3 regions of the Kitasatospora saccharophila genome follow, and region 1 is predicted to be linked to each of the others. Evidence: riboswitches for the same ligand, from Rfam matches in the RefSeq annotation. Region 1 holds a riboswitch; each other region holds the start of a gene.
What was found. A riboswitch is a leader RNA that binds a small molecule or an ion and turns the genes downstream of it on or off. The one in region 1 is predicted to bind cobalamin.
Positions count from the first base shown of each region.

Region 2: another riboswitch for cobalamin. It lies ahead of ABD345_RS13720 (cobalamin biosynthesis protein); the one in region 1 lies ahead of nicT (Nickel transporter NicT).
Region 3: another riboswitch for cobalamin. It lies ahead of ABD345_RS15075 (ribonucleoside-diphosphate reductase subunit alpha); the one in region 1 lies ahead of nicT (Nickel transporter NicT).

Region 1 covers NZ_BAAANS010000009.1:113,897-118,482, forward strand. Annotated here, with positions in the region: gene ABD345_RS09160 (helix-turn-helix domain-containing protein) at 9-584, opposite strand; gene nicT (Nickel transporter NicT) at 674-1,795, opposite strand; cobalamin riboswitch at 1,826-2,034, opposite strand; gene ABD345_RS09170 (DUF6445 family protein) at 2,136-2,828, opposite strand; gene ABD345_RS09175 (Fpg/Nei family DNA glycosylase) at 2,913-3,719, opposite strand; gene ABD345_RS09180 (TetR/AcrR family transcriptional regulator) at 3,832-4,398, opposite strand; gene ABD345_RS09185 (SDR family oxidoreductase) at 4,489-4,586, shown strand, end outside.
Region 2 covers NZ_BAAANS010000015.1:119,158-123,743, reverse strand. Annotated here, with positions in the region: gene ABD345_RS13730 (putative cobaltochelatase) at 1-146, opposite strand, end outside; gene ABD345_RS13725 (cobyric acid synthase) at 143-1,693, opposite strand; gene ABD345_RS13720 (cobalamin biosynthesis protein) at 1,779-2,732, opposite strand; cobalamin riboswitch at 2,764-2,893, opposite strand; gene ABD345_RS13715 (rhamnogalacturonan lyase family protein) at 2,985-4,586, opposite strand, start outside.
Region 3 covers NZ_BAAANS010000017.1:140,263-144,848, forward strand. Annotated here, with positions in the region: gene ABD345_RS15075 (ribonucleoside-diphosphate reductase subunit alpha) at 1-1,279, opposite strand, end outside; cobalamin riboswitch at 1,454-1,580, opposite strand; gene ABD345_RS15080 (GNAT family N-acetyltransferase) at 1,842-2,336, opposite strand; gene ABD345_RS15085 (GlxA family transcriptional regulator) at 2,606-3,673, shown strand; gene ABD345_RS15090 (histidine phosphatase family protein) at 3,693-4,451, opposite strand.

The sequences.
Region 1 (4,586 bases):
TCGCCCGTTCAGGCGCCGGGCGGGGGGACGGAGACCACCATGGTGACCCGGCAGGGCACCTCGCCGTCGTTGCGGTAGCCGTGCGCGGTCCCGGCCTCGTAGGAGGCGGTGGACCCGGCCGGGACGCGGTGCTCGCGACCGTCCAGGACGAGGGTGAGGACGCCCTCGTCGACCCGGGCGATCTCGACGCTGCCGGGCGGGTGCGGGTCGGAGGCGTGCGACTCGCCGGGGTGCAGGAGCCAGGCCCACAGCTCCAGCGGGCCGGGGGCCTCGGCGCCGCCGAGCAGGGTGCCGCTGCCGCCGTCGGGGCCGGTCCACAGCCGGACGGCGTCCTCGGCGGGGACGATCCGGACGGCCGAGGCGGCGTCGTAGTCGAGCAGCCGGGCGATCGAGACGCCGAGCGCGTCGGCGAGCCGGACCACGGTGCCGATGCTCGGGTTGGTGCGGGCCTGTTCGATCTGGACCACCATGCCGCGGCTGACCCCGGAACGGGCGGCCAGCGCGTCCAGGGTGTGGCCGCGGTCGAGGCGCATCCGCTTGAGGTTGCGGGCGAGGGCCTGGGTGACGAGGTCGGGTTCCGGCACGCGGGGTCCCTGTTCGGGTCGGGGCGGGCCGCGCTCCGGCGGCCGGGGAGGTCCACCGAACTGTACTGCGCGGCCCGCCCGACGGTGCGTCAGGAGGCTCCGGCGCCCGCTCCGCCGAAGGCCCGGGAGCGCTTGGCGATCCGCCAGTAGCCGATCGCGGCGGCCCAGACCACCACGAACAGGCCGACGATCACGAAGCCGACGTTGTCCAGGCTGAGGCCCGCGATCCAGCCGGTGACGGGGTCGGCCAGGTCGAACTTGTCGTGCAGCACCGCGACCAGCTCGATGGTGCCGATCACGAAGGCCACCGCGATCGACAGCCCGGTGATGGTCAGGTTGTAGTACACCTTGCGGACCGGGTTGGCGAACGCCCACTGGTAGGCGAAGTTCATGAACGTGCCGTCCAGGGTGTCGAACAGGCTCATCCCGGCGGCGAACAGCAGCGGCAGGCAGACCACCGCGTACCAGGGCAGCCCGGAGGCCGCGCCGGAGCCCGCCATCACCATCAGGGTCACCTCGGTGGCGGTGTCGAAGCCCAGGCCGAGCACCATCCCGACCGGGAACATCTGGCCGGGGCGGCTGATCGAGCGGGTGGCCCGGTTCAGCAACCGGGCCAGCAGGCCGCGGGCGTTCAGGTGCTTCTCCAGCTCGGCCTCGTCGTACTGGCCGGCCCGCATCGCCCGGAACACCCGCCAGATGCCCAGCAGGGCCACCAGGTTGAGCGCCGCGATCAGGTAGAGGAAGGCGCCGGACGCGGTGGTGCCGATGGTGCCGAGCACCCGGTGGGTGGTGGAGTCCTCGTCCATCAGGGTGCCCGCCAGCGCCGCGCCCCCGGCCACCAGGCCGGCCATCAGCACCACCATCGAGGAGTGGCCGAGCGCGAACCAGAAGCCCACCGAGACCGGGCGGCGGCCGTCCGCCATCAGCTTGCGGGTGGTGTTGTCGATCACCGCGATGTGGTCGGCGTCGAAGGCGTGCCGCATGCCCAGGGTGTAGGCGGTGACGCCCAGGCCGACGCCGAACACCTGGGTGCCGACCTTGTAGTCGTGCGGCGCCACCAGGAACAGCAGCGTCCCGAACGCCACCACGTGCAGCGCCAGGATCACCGCCATCAGGCCGGCCGTGCGCAGGGTGTCCTCGCGCCGCCAGCGGAAGGAGGGAAGGGGGGAGCCGGGCTTGTGCCCGGGCAGGGTCGACTCATGCGCGGTCATCCGCGTTCACGCTCCAGCACCTCGTGGATCACTTCGTGAGATGCCGTGGCCGGTCTCCTGGCTGACGGGGTGTTGCGCGCCGGCTCCCGGCCTTCCCGGCCGCGAGCGGCCAGTGGCACGGGGTGGGAGCCGACGACTCCCCGATCACAGTGGCGAGGGCCGCTCCGGACTCCTGCGTCCCACTCTCGTGACGGACACAGTGCACCGGCTTCCCGAACACCACGGCCCGCCCACCGTAGGCCCGCCGGGGGCGCGGCGGCAAGGGCGCCCCCGGATCCGGGTGGCGCAGATCACGCCTGGTCAGGGCCGTGCTGACGAGCGGTCAGGCCGTCCGGGCGGCTCAGGCCATCCAGAAGAAGACGCAGGTCATCCGCTTCTGCTCCAGCGTCGCGCCGTGGTACTCGGTCGCGGTGTGGATCAGGTTGGCGGTGTAGAGCAGCAGCCGGTTGTAGCGGTGCGGGACGGCCAGGTCCTCGGTGAACGAGTCCGGCGGGACGAAGCGGGTGCCGAGCGCGTCCACCAGGTTGTCGTGCGGGGCGACCACGCTGTTGCCGCCGAGCCGGCCGCCGGGGAAGCTCTGCCGGTGGAAGCTGGTGCCGCAGCGCTTGGGGACGGCCGGGTTGAGGTACAGCACGGCGGCGTACCGGCACAGCGAGCGCGAGTCGGTGTGCGGGCGCGGCTCGCACTCCCCCGCGCCGACCACCTGCACGCAGTTGTGGTTGAAGGTGCCGCCCCCGGCCTCGTCCAGCGCCCAGATCCGCTCCGCCCCGGTGGCCCCGCGGACCAGCTCCTCGACGTGCGCCAGCTCGTCCGGCTCCAGCCCGGGCATCGCGCGCAGCCCCGGCCAGGACTCCGGCCGGTACGGGTAGCCCTCGTCCCAGTCCGTGCGGGCCAGGTGCCGGGCCCGCACCGCGTCCGGGTCCGGCAGGACGTCGTCCAGCACCCAGTAGTCGCGTCCCCTGGTGGGCTTGCGGTACGGCAGGACCGGGAGCGCCGGGGTGGGGCGCGGGCCCTGGAACGGTTGCACGGGCATGCACCCGACAATAGGAGCGCCGTTCCGGGCCCTCGCCCAAGGCGTGGTCAACCTTGCGTCAAGGCTTGATCCGCCGACGGCCCGTCAGACCCGCTGGCAGCGCGGGCACCAGAACAGGTTCCGGGCCGCCAACTCCTCGGTGCGGACCGGGGTTCCGCACACCAGGCAGGGCTGGTCGTGGCGGCGGTAGACGTACACCTCGCCGCCGTGGTCGTCCACCCGCGGGGGGCGGCCCATCGCCTCCGGGGTGTGCTCGGGGCGGACGGTGTCGATCCGGCCGGCGGCCACGCCGTCGTGCATCAGGGCGACCAGGTCCGTCCAGATCGCGTCCCACTCCGCGCGGGAGAGGTCGCGGCCGGCCCGGTGCGGGCTGATGCCGAGCCGGAACAGCACCTCGGCGCGGTAGACGTTGCCGACGCCGGCCAGCACCTTCTGGTCCATCAGCAGGGCGGCGACCGTGCTGCCGCTGCGGGAGATCCGCTGCCAGGCCGCGTCGCCCGCCTCGCCCGGGCGCAGCGGGTCCGGCCCCAGCCGGCGGTGGACGGCGGCCTTCTCGGCGGGGGTGAGCAGTTCGCAGGCGGTCGGGCCGCGCAGGTCGGCGTAGCCGCCGTCGTTGACCATCCGCAGCCGGACCTGGCCGACCGGCGCCGGGGCCCCGCCCGCGCCGAACTCGTACTTGCCGTACAGGCCCAGGTGCACGTGCAGCCAGTGCTCGCCGAAGCCGAGGAACAGGTGCTTGCCGTGCGCCTCCGCCTCGTCCAGCACCCGCCCGTCGATCAGCGCGGCCCCCTCCGCGAAGCGCCCCTGCGGGCTGGACACCCGGACCGGGCGGCCGCCGAACCGCTCGTCGTTCTCCCTGGCCAGGCGGTGGATCACATGCCCCTCGGGCACCGGCGTCAACTCCTCGGTCGTGGTGGTCGGCGAGGAGTCCATCCTCCCAGGACGCACGGACAGCCCGACCCGGCCGGGGTCAGCCGCTTTCGGGCCGGTGGCAGCCGCACCTTCAGAGGGTGGCGGCGGTGTCGCGCAGGGTGGTGAGCGCCTCGCGGGCCAGGGCGGTGAAGTCCTGGCCGGGGCGGGCGGTCCAGCGGGCCAGGGCGGTGCCCAGGGCGAGCAGGGTGAGCTGGGCGGTGAGGACGGCGGCCGGCTCGGGGACGCCGCGCTCGCGCAGGGCGGCGGTGAGGGCGGTGACGAGGGCCTCGCGCTTGAGGAGTTCGCGCTCGGTGAGCTCGGGGTTGGCGGCGATCACCTGCTGGCGCTCGCAGACCGTCCCGTACCGCTCGGCGGTGAAGGCCTGCTCCCCGGCGGCGGCCAGCGCGGCCCCGGCGGCCTCCAGCGGCCCGGCCCCGGGCGGGGCGGCGGCGATCGCACCGGTGAACAGCCGGGCCAGCACGTCGCCGCCGGAGAGCACCTCGCGCTTGTCCGCGAAGTGCCGGAAGAAGGTGCTCTTGGCCAGGCCCGCGCGTTCGGCGATCTCGGCGACGGTGGTGCGGTCGTAGCCCTGCCGGACGAAGAGTTCCAGCGCGGCGCGCCCCAGCCGCTCGCGGGCGTTCGGGTCCCATCTGGCCATGATCCGAAGTCTACGTGACGGGACTTGGTCGCATCATGCCGCTCCGCGAGCTATGGTGACGAGACAAGGTCTCATCACTGGAGGTCCACCATGCACGTCTTCGTCACCGGAGCGACCGGCCACCTCGGCTCCGCCCTCGTCCCCGACCTGCTCGCGGCCGGCCACCGGGTCACCGGCCTGGCCCGCTC
Region 2 (4,586 bases), on a different contig from region 1:
GCGCGCACCATCGTCGACTTCGCCGTCCCCTTCTCGCCCCGCACCAGCACCCCGCCCACGGCCGGCGAGACCGCGTTCAGCAGCAGCCCCAGCCGCAGGTCGTCCATGCCCACGATCGCCGTGAACGGATAACGGGCCTCGGTCATTCGGCACTCCCCATCTCCAGCGGGGCCGGGGCCCCGGGCGGCACGAACGGCAGACCCGCCGGTGCCCCGTTCTCGATCAGCTTCCACAGCGCGTCGGTGTCGGTGTGCTCGGCCACCAGGTCTCCCAGCGCGTCGAGTTGGCGCTCGCGGGCGGCGGCGAACGAGGTGTCAGGCGCCGGGACGAACGCCCGGCCCGCGGCGCGGGCCACCTCGGTCAGGAAGGCCCGGCGGAAGGCGTCGTTCTCCAGCAGGCCGTGCCAGGTGGTGCCCCACACCGCGCCCGCCCGGCAGCCGTCCAGCGGCCGCCCGGCGGCGTCCGTGACGAACGGCTCGCCGCCCTCCACCGTCACCACGCCGTGGTGGATCTCGTAGCCCTCCACCGGCTCGCCCAGCGCCACCCCCGACGGCCGGGCCAGCACCTTGTCCGCGCCGAACACCACCCGGGTCGGCAGCAGCCCCAGGCCGTCCACCGCACCGGACGACTTCGACTCCACCGGGTCCACGACCTCCCGGCCCAGCATCTGGTAGCCGCCGCACACCCCCAGCACCGGCCGCCCGGCCGCGGCCCGGGCCGCCAGCGGCTCCGCCAGGCCCCGCTCGCGCAGCCAGGCCAGGTCCGCGACGGTGGCCCGGGTGCCGGGCAGCACCACCAGGTCGGCGTCCGCCAGCTCCTCCGGGCCGGTCACCCAGCGCACCAGCACGCCCGGCTCCTGCGCCAGCGCGTCCACGTCCGTGAAGTTCGACAGCCGCGGCAGCCGCACCACCGCGACCCGCAGCACCTCCGCGCCCACCGGCCCGCCCGCCGCCGGACGGGACGCCACCGCGGCCAGGCCGAGCGAGTCCTCCGCGTCCAGCCACAGGCCCGGCAGCATCGGCAGCGTGCCCAGCACCGGACGGCCGGTCAGCCCGCGCAGCATCTCCAGCCCGGGCTCCAGCAGCCGGGCGTCCCCGCGGAACTTGTTGACGATCCAGCCCGCGACCAGCGCCTGGTCGCCCGGCGACAGCAGCGCCAGCGTCCCGAACATCGACGCGAACACCCCGCCCCGGTCGATGTCCCCGACCACCACGACCGGCAGCCGGGCCGCCGTCGCCAGGCCCATGTTGGCGATGTCCCCGTCCCGCAGGTTGATCTCCGCCGGGGAGCCCGCGCCCTCGCACACCACCACGTCGAAGCGCGCCCGCAGGTCCGCCAGGCACTCCAGCGCCCGCTCCAGCAGCACCGGCTTGCGCTCCCGGTAGTCCAGCGCGCCGACCTCCGCCACCGGCCGGCCCAGCAGCACCACCTGGCTGCGCCCGTCCGCGCCCGGCTTCAGCAGCACCGGGTTCATCGCCGCCTCCGGCGCCACCCCCGCCGCCTGCGCCTGCATCGCCTGCGCCCGCCCGATCTCCGCCCCGTCCGCCGTCACGAACGAGTTCAACGACATGTTCTGCGCCTTGAACGGCGCCACCCGCACCCCCTGCCGGGCCAGCCAGCGGCAGATGCCCGCCGTCACCACGCTCTTCCCGGCATCCGAGGTCGTACCGGCCACCAACAGCGCGCCGTTCACGGCAGAACTCCTTCGAGGAAGTGGAGGGGGAGGGACGCGGGCACGCCGGAGCCCAGCCCGGACGAGGGCAGTCGCAGCGGCGGGTTCACCCGCGCCGCCGCCCGCCCCGGGTCCGCCCGCCCAGCGCCCGCAGGGCGAGCGTGGTCGCCAGCGCCAGCGCGCCGACCCGGCGCGAGAGGCGGCAGGCCCGCTCGATGTCGGCCGCGCCGACCGGCGGCAGCTCCGCGCCCAGCACCGGCCGGTGCTCGACCCGCTCGCCGTAGCGCAGCGTCCCGCCCAGCCGCACGCCCAGCGCGCCCGCGAACGCCGCCTCCGCCTGGCCCGCGTTGGGGCTCGGGTGCGCGGAGCCGTCCCGCCGCCAGACCCGCCAGGTCCGGGCCGGGGCGCCGGACGCGGCGACCGCCAGCAGCGCGGTCAGCCGGGCCCCCGGCCAGCCCGCGACGTCGTCCAGCCGGGCCGACGCCCAGCCGAAGCGCCGGTAGCGGGCCGACTTGTGCCCCACCATCGCGTCCAGCGTGTTGACCGCCCGGAACGCCAGCAGCCCCGGCACGCCCGCGACGCCGCCCCACACCAGGGCGTTGACCACCGCGTCCGCGGTGTTCTCGGCGACCGACTCGACCACGGCCCGGGCCACCTGCCGCTCGTCCAGGCCGGACGGGTCGCGCCCGCACAGGTGCGGCAGCCGCTCCCGGGCGCCCGCCAGGTCGCCGTCCGCCAGCGAACGTCCGATCGCCGTCGCCTCCCGGGTCAGCGACGTCCCGCCCAGCACCGTGAAGGTGGCCGCCGCGGCCAGCGCCCCCGCCGCCACCGGCGCGCGCCGCACCGCCCGGACGGCCAGCGCCGCCGCGCCCGCGCCCGCGCCGACCGCGAGCGCCGCGTGCAGCGCCCCGGCCCCGCGGTGGTCGCGCCACAGCCGGCGCTCCAGCCGGGCCGCGGCGGTGCCGAACAGGGCGACGGGGTGTCCGCGCCGGGGGTCTCCGAGCCGGGCGTCCGCGAGGTATCCCGCGACCGCGCCCACCAGGTACGGGGCAGCCCCCATGGCGTCGTGTCCTCACTCAGGGTCCGCGCCCTGGATCGACGGAACGGGGGCCAGAGTCTCCTGACTTCCGGTCACCCCCGCGCGGGGTGTCCGGTCACAGTGGCGGGACCGCGCCGGACTCGCACCGGCTTCCTCTGCTTGCCTCCGTTTGGCCCGAAGATCCCACCACGCCCGGTTCGGGGCAGTCAACCGAGCGGGTGGAGGGGTTGGTCACATACGGCCACCGGGGCCGCCGCGGCGCAAGGTGCCAGGTCAGGGCGTGTGCACGACGGGCCGCGGCGCGGTCGGCATGCCGTCGCCGAGGAAGAAGCCCGGGTGCGGCGGCTGGTTGTAGGCGGTGTTCTGCCAGGCGACCGCCTCCCGGTACTGGACGTCGTGCATCAGCGTGGTGATCCGCAGCGAGGTCGGCACCGGCGTCGAGTAGATCCGCAGCGCCCGGTTGTCGGTGGTGGGCCACACCACCTCCTCGCGCCAGTCGCCGAACAGGTCGGCGGAGAGCGACGGGGTGGCCTTGGTGGTGTTGTTGGAGTGCACGCCGGCGGCGGTCAGCAGCCGGGTGTCCGCGCCGGTGCCGTACTTGTCGACGTGGGTGCCGTCGAGCAGTTCGCGCACCGGGTCGCCGTCCCACCAGAGCGCGAAGTTGGCCGAACCCGGCTTGCGGCCGACGTTCTCCCCCTTGGCGCTGTAGAGGCCGCTGACCCCCGACGACCAGGACTCGGCGCCCGGGCTGCCCGCGTACACGTCGTCGGAGACGCCGCGCCCGTTGTCGCAGGCGCAGTCCGGCTGGTGCCACAGGATCTGGCCGGTCCGCGCGTCGGCGAACCAGGCCGAGTACTTGCCGGTGCTCTCGTCGACCTTGAACTCCTCCAGGCCCGGACGGCTCGGGTCGAGGTCGCCGACGTGCATCGCGTCGCCGTGCCCCTGCCCGGTGTTCCACAGCCCGCGCCCGTTGTCGTCCAGGGCCATCGCCCCGTACACGATCTCGTCCCTGCCGTCGCCGTCCACGTCCGCGACGGCCAACTGGTGGTCGCCCTGGCCCGCGTACGCGCCGTTGCCGGAGGCGTCCGAGTCGAACTTCCACCGCTCGGTGAGCCTGCCGTCGCGCCAGTCCCAGGCCGTGACCACGGTCCGGGTGTAGTAGCCGCGGGCCATCACGATCGACGGGCGCGAGCCGTCCAGGTACGCCGTCCCGGCCAGGAACCGGTCGACCCGGTTGCCGTACGAGTCGCCCCAGGCCGAGACCGTGCCGCGCGGCGGGTCGTAGTCCACCGTCTGCAGCGCGGCGCCGCTGCGCCCGTCGAAGACCGTCAGGAACTCCGGCCCGGACAGCACGTACCCGCTGGAGTTGCGGTAGTCGGCGGTGGCGCTGCCGAGGGTCCGCCCGGTGCCGTCCACCGTGCCGTCCGCGGTCTTCACGGCGACCTCGGCCCGCCCGTCGCCGTCGTAGTCGTACACCTGGAACTGCGTGTAGTGCGCGCCGGAGCGGATGTTGCGCCCCAGGTCGATCCGCCACAGCCGGGTGCCGTCCAGCTCGTACGCGTCGAGGTAGGTGTCGCCGGTGTAGCCCGACTGCGAGTTGTCCTTCGCGTCGGTCGGGTTCCACTTCAGCACGAACTCGTACTGCCCGTCGCCGTCCAGGTCGCCCACGCTCGCGTCGTTGGCCTCGTACGTGTAGGAGCCGCTCGCGTTCGACCCGCCGGGCGGCGGGGAGATCGGCACGTCCCGGTAGCCGTCCGCGAAGCCGACCGAGGCGGGCGAGGCGGCCTGCTCGACGCCGCCCACCACCGCCCGCACCGTGTACGAGGCGCCGGCCGGCGCGCCGCCGTCCAGGTAGTCCGTCGCGGTGGTCAGCGG
Region 3 (4,586 bases), on a different contig from region 1:
CCGGCAGCGCGGTCTGGTTGGCGGCCCGGTTGGAGGCGTCCTTGAAGGTCATCCAGCCGTTGCCGGTCTGCGCCAGGGTGCGCATCATCCGGGCGTACAGGGTCTGCGCGGGGATGGTGCGCACGGCCTTGCCCGCCAGCTCGGCCTTGACGTACGCCTCGTCGAACTCGGCGCCCCACAGGTCGACCAGCTCCGGCACGTCCGCCGGGGAGAACAGCGACCAGTCGGCGTTGGCGTTGACCCGGCGCATGAACTCGTCCGGGATCCAGTGCGCCAGGTTCAGGTTGTGGGTGCGCCGGGCCTCCTCGCCGGTGTTGTCGCGGAGCTCCAGGAACTCCTCGATGTCGGCGTGCCAGGTCTCCAGGTACACGCAGGCCGCGCCCTTGCGCCGGCCGCCCTGGTTGACCGCCGCCACGGAGGAGTCCAGGGTGCGCAGGAACGGCACGATGCCGTTCGACTTGCCGTTGGTGCCGCGGATCAGCGAGCCGCGCGAGCGGATCCGCGAGTAGGACAGGCCGATGCCGCCGGCGTGCTTGGACAGCCGGGCGATCTGGGCGTACCGGTTGTAGATCGAGTCCAGGTTGTCCAGCGGCGAGTCCAGCAGGTAGCAGGAGGACATCTGCGGGTGCCGGGTGCCGGAGTTGAACAGCGTCGGCGAGCTGGTCAGGTACTCCAGCCGGCTCATCAGGGTGTACAGCTCGGCGACCTCGCGCACCGACTCCTCGGTCGTGCCGACCGCCAGGCCCGCCGCCACGCGGAGCAGGAAGTGCTGCGGGGTCTCGACCACCTTGCGGGTGATCGGGTGGCGCAGCAGGTAGCGGGACTGCACGGTGCGCAGGCCGAAGTACTCGAAGCGGTCGTCGCCCGACTCGTCGATCAGCGAGTCGAACAGGTCGGCGTGCTCGGCCACGAACGCGGCCGTGGCGTCGCCGATCAGGCCCTCGGCGTGGCCCACGGCCACCGAGGAGGAGAACGAGGTGACGTGCTGGGTGGCGGCCTCGTCGCGGATCTCCAGCGCCAGCAGGCGGGCGGCCAGCTTCGAGTACTGCGGGTCCTCGGCGATCATCGACGCGGCGGCCTCCACGGCCAGCCCGCGGAGCTCGGCGAAGTCCGAACCGGCGTGGCGGCCGCGCAGCGCGGCGGCGGCGACGTGGCCGGGGTCCACCTGGGGGAGGTCGGTGCTGCGGTCGGTGAGCAGCCGGAGCAACGCCGCACCGGGGTCGGTGAAGGCGTCGGCGGATCCCTGGGACGGCAGGGTGACTGAGGCGGCGACGGTCAAGGCGCACTCTCTCCTGTGGCGGCGGCGGACGTGCTCTCGGGTGTCCGGCACCGCACGCGGCCAGGGGAGGGCAGCACGAAGGAACGCGAACGCGTTCCGGCGCGCCGAAGACCACCCCCGGTCCGCCCGCGAGACCGGACGGCAAAGCTGTGCTGCATGGCGTCTGCGGGGATGCCGTGTCGCACGCCGTCGGCAGGTCCTCGGACTGCGCGGGCGTCGCTGCAGCCCGCTCACCGTTGCGGGGCAGTCCCGGACTTCCACCGGATTCCCCTGCGTCGACAGCGAGAGTGAGCATACATGTAGTGGCGACTGGAGCTGGAAGCACCAGATGTAGTAGCGCGTGTCGCGTCGGCGGCGCCGCGCGTAGACAACGAAAACGGGGCGGACGGCTCCTGAGGGACCGTCGGCCCCGCGCCCGGTGCCGGCTGCGGCGGCCCGGCCGAAGCGGACGGCCGAGGGGGAGAACGGGGAACGGGGCGCGGATGTTTCCGATCGGCCGGAGAAAAACCGGGAAGCCCGGCGCGTCGCCCGCGGGCGTCCGCCGGGCCGCCGGCCCCGGGCCTCAGAACCGCATCGTGTAGACCATCAGGTCCGTGCCGGGGGCGGCCGACCAGTCCCGCTCGGGGGCGCGGACGAAGCCCAGCGCCTCGTAGATCCGGTGCGCGGCGGTCATCGTCGGACGGGTGGAGAACGCCATCCCGGCCAGTCCCAGTTCCCGGCTGCGGTCCATCGCCGCCACCACCAGCGCCCGGCCGACGCCCCGGCCGCGGGCCGCCGCGCCGACCGCGAGCATCCGGATCTCGCCCTCGCCCGGCCCGGCGACGTCCGCCCACGGGGTGCCGCCGGGCGCGAAGGTCACGCAGCCGAGGACCGCCCCGGCGCCGTCGACGGCGACCAGCAGCTCGGCCTCCCGGTTGCGGCGGGCGGTGTCGCGCAGGAGGTCGACGTACGGAGAGTCCGGACGGGTGTGGCCGTCCCCGACGAAGGCTTCGACGCTGACCTCTCCGGCTCCGGCGAGGTCGGGGAGGAGGGCACGGCGGACGGTCGGGGAGCGCATCCGGCCAGTGTGCCGGACGGCCGGCGGCGCGGGTCGGCCAGGTCCGGGTCGAACGGGTAGCCGGTCGGGCGGTGCGCGTTGTCGCGGCCGTGGCGGCCGTGCCGGTCCAGGTCGCGGCCGACCAGGACGCCGAGGAGTCCGAAAGTGCCGATGAGGCCCAGCAGGGCGAGCGCGGTGGTCATGCCTCCACTGTCCGCGCACCGGCCGCCGCCCACGAGTGGCAGGAACGCACCATTGCCACGAAATCCTGCCACTGCCATCCTGGCGGGATGCGAAAGCTGGAGAACGTCGCCGTGGTGGTGCTGGAAGAGGTCCACCCCTTCGAACTGGGCGTGGCCTGCGAGGTGTTCGGCCTGGACCGGGCCGAATCCGGCCTGCCGGTCTACGACTTCGCGCTGGTCGGCGACCGCCCCGGGCCGATGCGCACCCACGCCGGGTTCACCATCGACGTCCCGCACGGCCCCGAACGGATCGCCGCGGCCGACCTGGTCATCACCACCGCCACCGGCATCCGCGAGCAGTACCCCGCGGAGGTCGTCGAGGCGCTGCGGGCCGCCCACGACCGCGGCGCCCACCTGCTGTCGATCTGCTCCGGCAGCTTCCTGCTCGGCGCGGCCGGCCTGCTCGACGGCCGCCGCTGCACCACCCACTGGCGGTACGCCGACCTGATGGCCGAGCGCTTCCCGCTGACCACCGTCGAACCCGACGTGCTGTACGTCGACGACCACCCCGTGATCACCTCGGCCGGCACCGCCGCGGGCATCGACGCCTGCCTGCACCTGGTCCGCAAGGTGCAGGGCGCCGAGGTGGCCCGGGCGATCGCCCGCCGGATGGTGGTCGCCCCGCACCGCGACGGCGGCCAGGCCCAGTTCATCAGCCGCCCGCTGCCCGAGGCCGACGGCGAGTCGCTGGCCCCGGTGCTGGAGTGGATGCGCCGCCACCTCGACCGGGACACCGGCGTCGACCGGCTCGCCCGGCTCGCCCACATGTCGCCGCGCACCTTCGCCCGCCGCTTCCGGCAGGAGACCGGCACCACCCCGCACCGCTGGCTGACCGGCCAGCGGGTGCTGCTCGCCCAGCGCCTGCTGGAGTCCACCGGCGAGAGCGTGGACGCGGTCGCCGCCCGCTGCGGCTTCGGCAACGCCGCCGCGCTGCGGCACCACTTCGGCCTCCGGCTCGGCACCACCCCGCAGGCGTACCGGCGGGCCTTCGGCGGCCCGCGACGGCCCGCCGGGCCCGAGACCGGGGACCGCGAGCCGGACGGCCGCGAGCGGGAGGGCAGCGAGCCGGAACGCCGGGCGGCGGGTGCGGTGGGGGCGGGGGCGGCGGGACGCTGAGCGGCGGGGGCGGGGCGGGTCAGGCCGACAGGTGGCCGGTCTGGTTCCAGCCGGCCGGCCGCAGCCGTCCCTCGCGGGCCCGCCAGACGCTGGCCGAGCAGTTCGCCACCGGGTCCAGCGCCAGCAACTCCTCCTCGGGGAGCCGGTCCAGCACGTGCCGCAGCATCAGCACCGTGCAGTCGTGCGCCACCACCAGCACCGGTCGGCCCGCCTCCTCCTCGCACAGGTCGCGCAGCAGGTCGCGCACCCGCAGCGCCACGTCCAGCCAGGACTCGCCGCCGGGCGGCCGGTAGTACAGCTCGCCCATCCGCCGCCGCCGCTCGGCCTCCGCCGGGTGGTCGCGCTCGATGGCCGCCTTGGTGAGCATCTCCAGCACGCCCAGCTCCCGGTCGCGCAGCCGCTCGTCGTAGCGCACCGCCAGCCCCACCGGGACGGCGCCCAGCCCGGACGCCTGGGCCAGCGCGATCCGGGCGGTCTCCGCGGTGCGCACGTACGGGGAGCACCACACCGAGCGGGGCCGGTCGGCGGGCGGCCGCTCGGCCCACCAGCGGCCCAGGTCGCGGGCCTGGTCCTGGCCGTGCAGGGAGAGCGGGATGTCGGCGTCCCGGCAGGTGATCGGGACGGCGAGCGCCCCGCTGGCGTCCGCGTGCCGGAACTCCACGTTGGCGGTCGACTCGCCGTGCCGGGTGGCGACCAGCACCGAGGGCAGCCGCCGCGTCCGGTCCGGCTGGTCGGCCTCGGGGCGGTGTCCGTTGCGTACCGTGCTGAGGTCGGTCATGGCGGTGGCTCCCCGTGTCGGTGGCGCTTGCGGTGTGCCGTCGCTCCCGGTCCTCCGGCGCGGGGCCGGCGGTGACGGACGGTCGCGCCGTCACCCCAGTGTCGATCGGGGGGACGGCGCGACCACAGGGCGCAC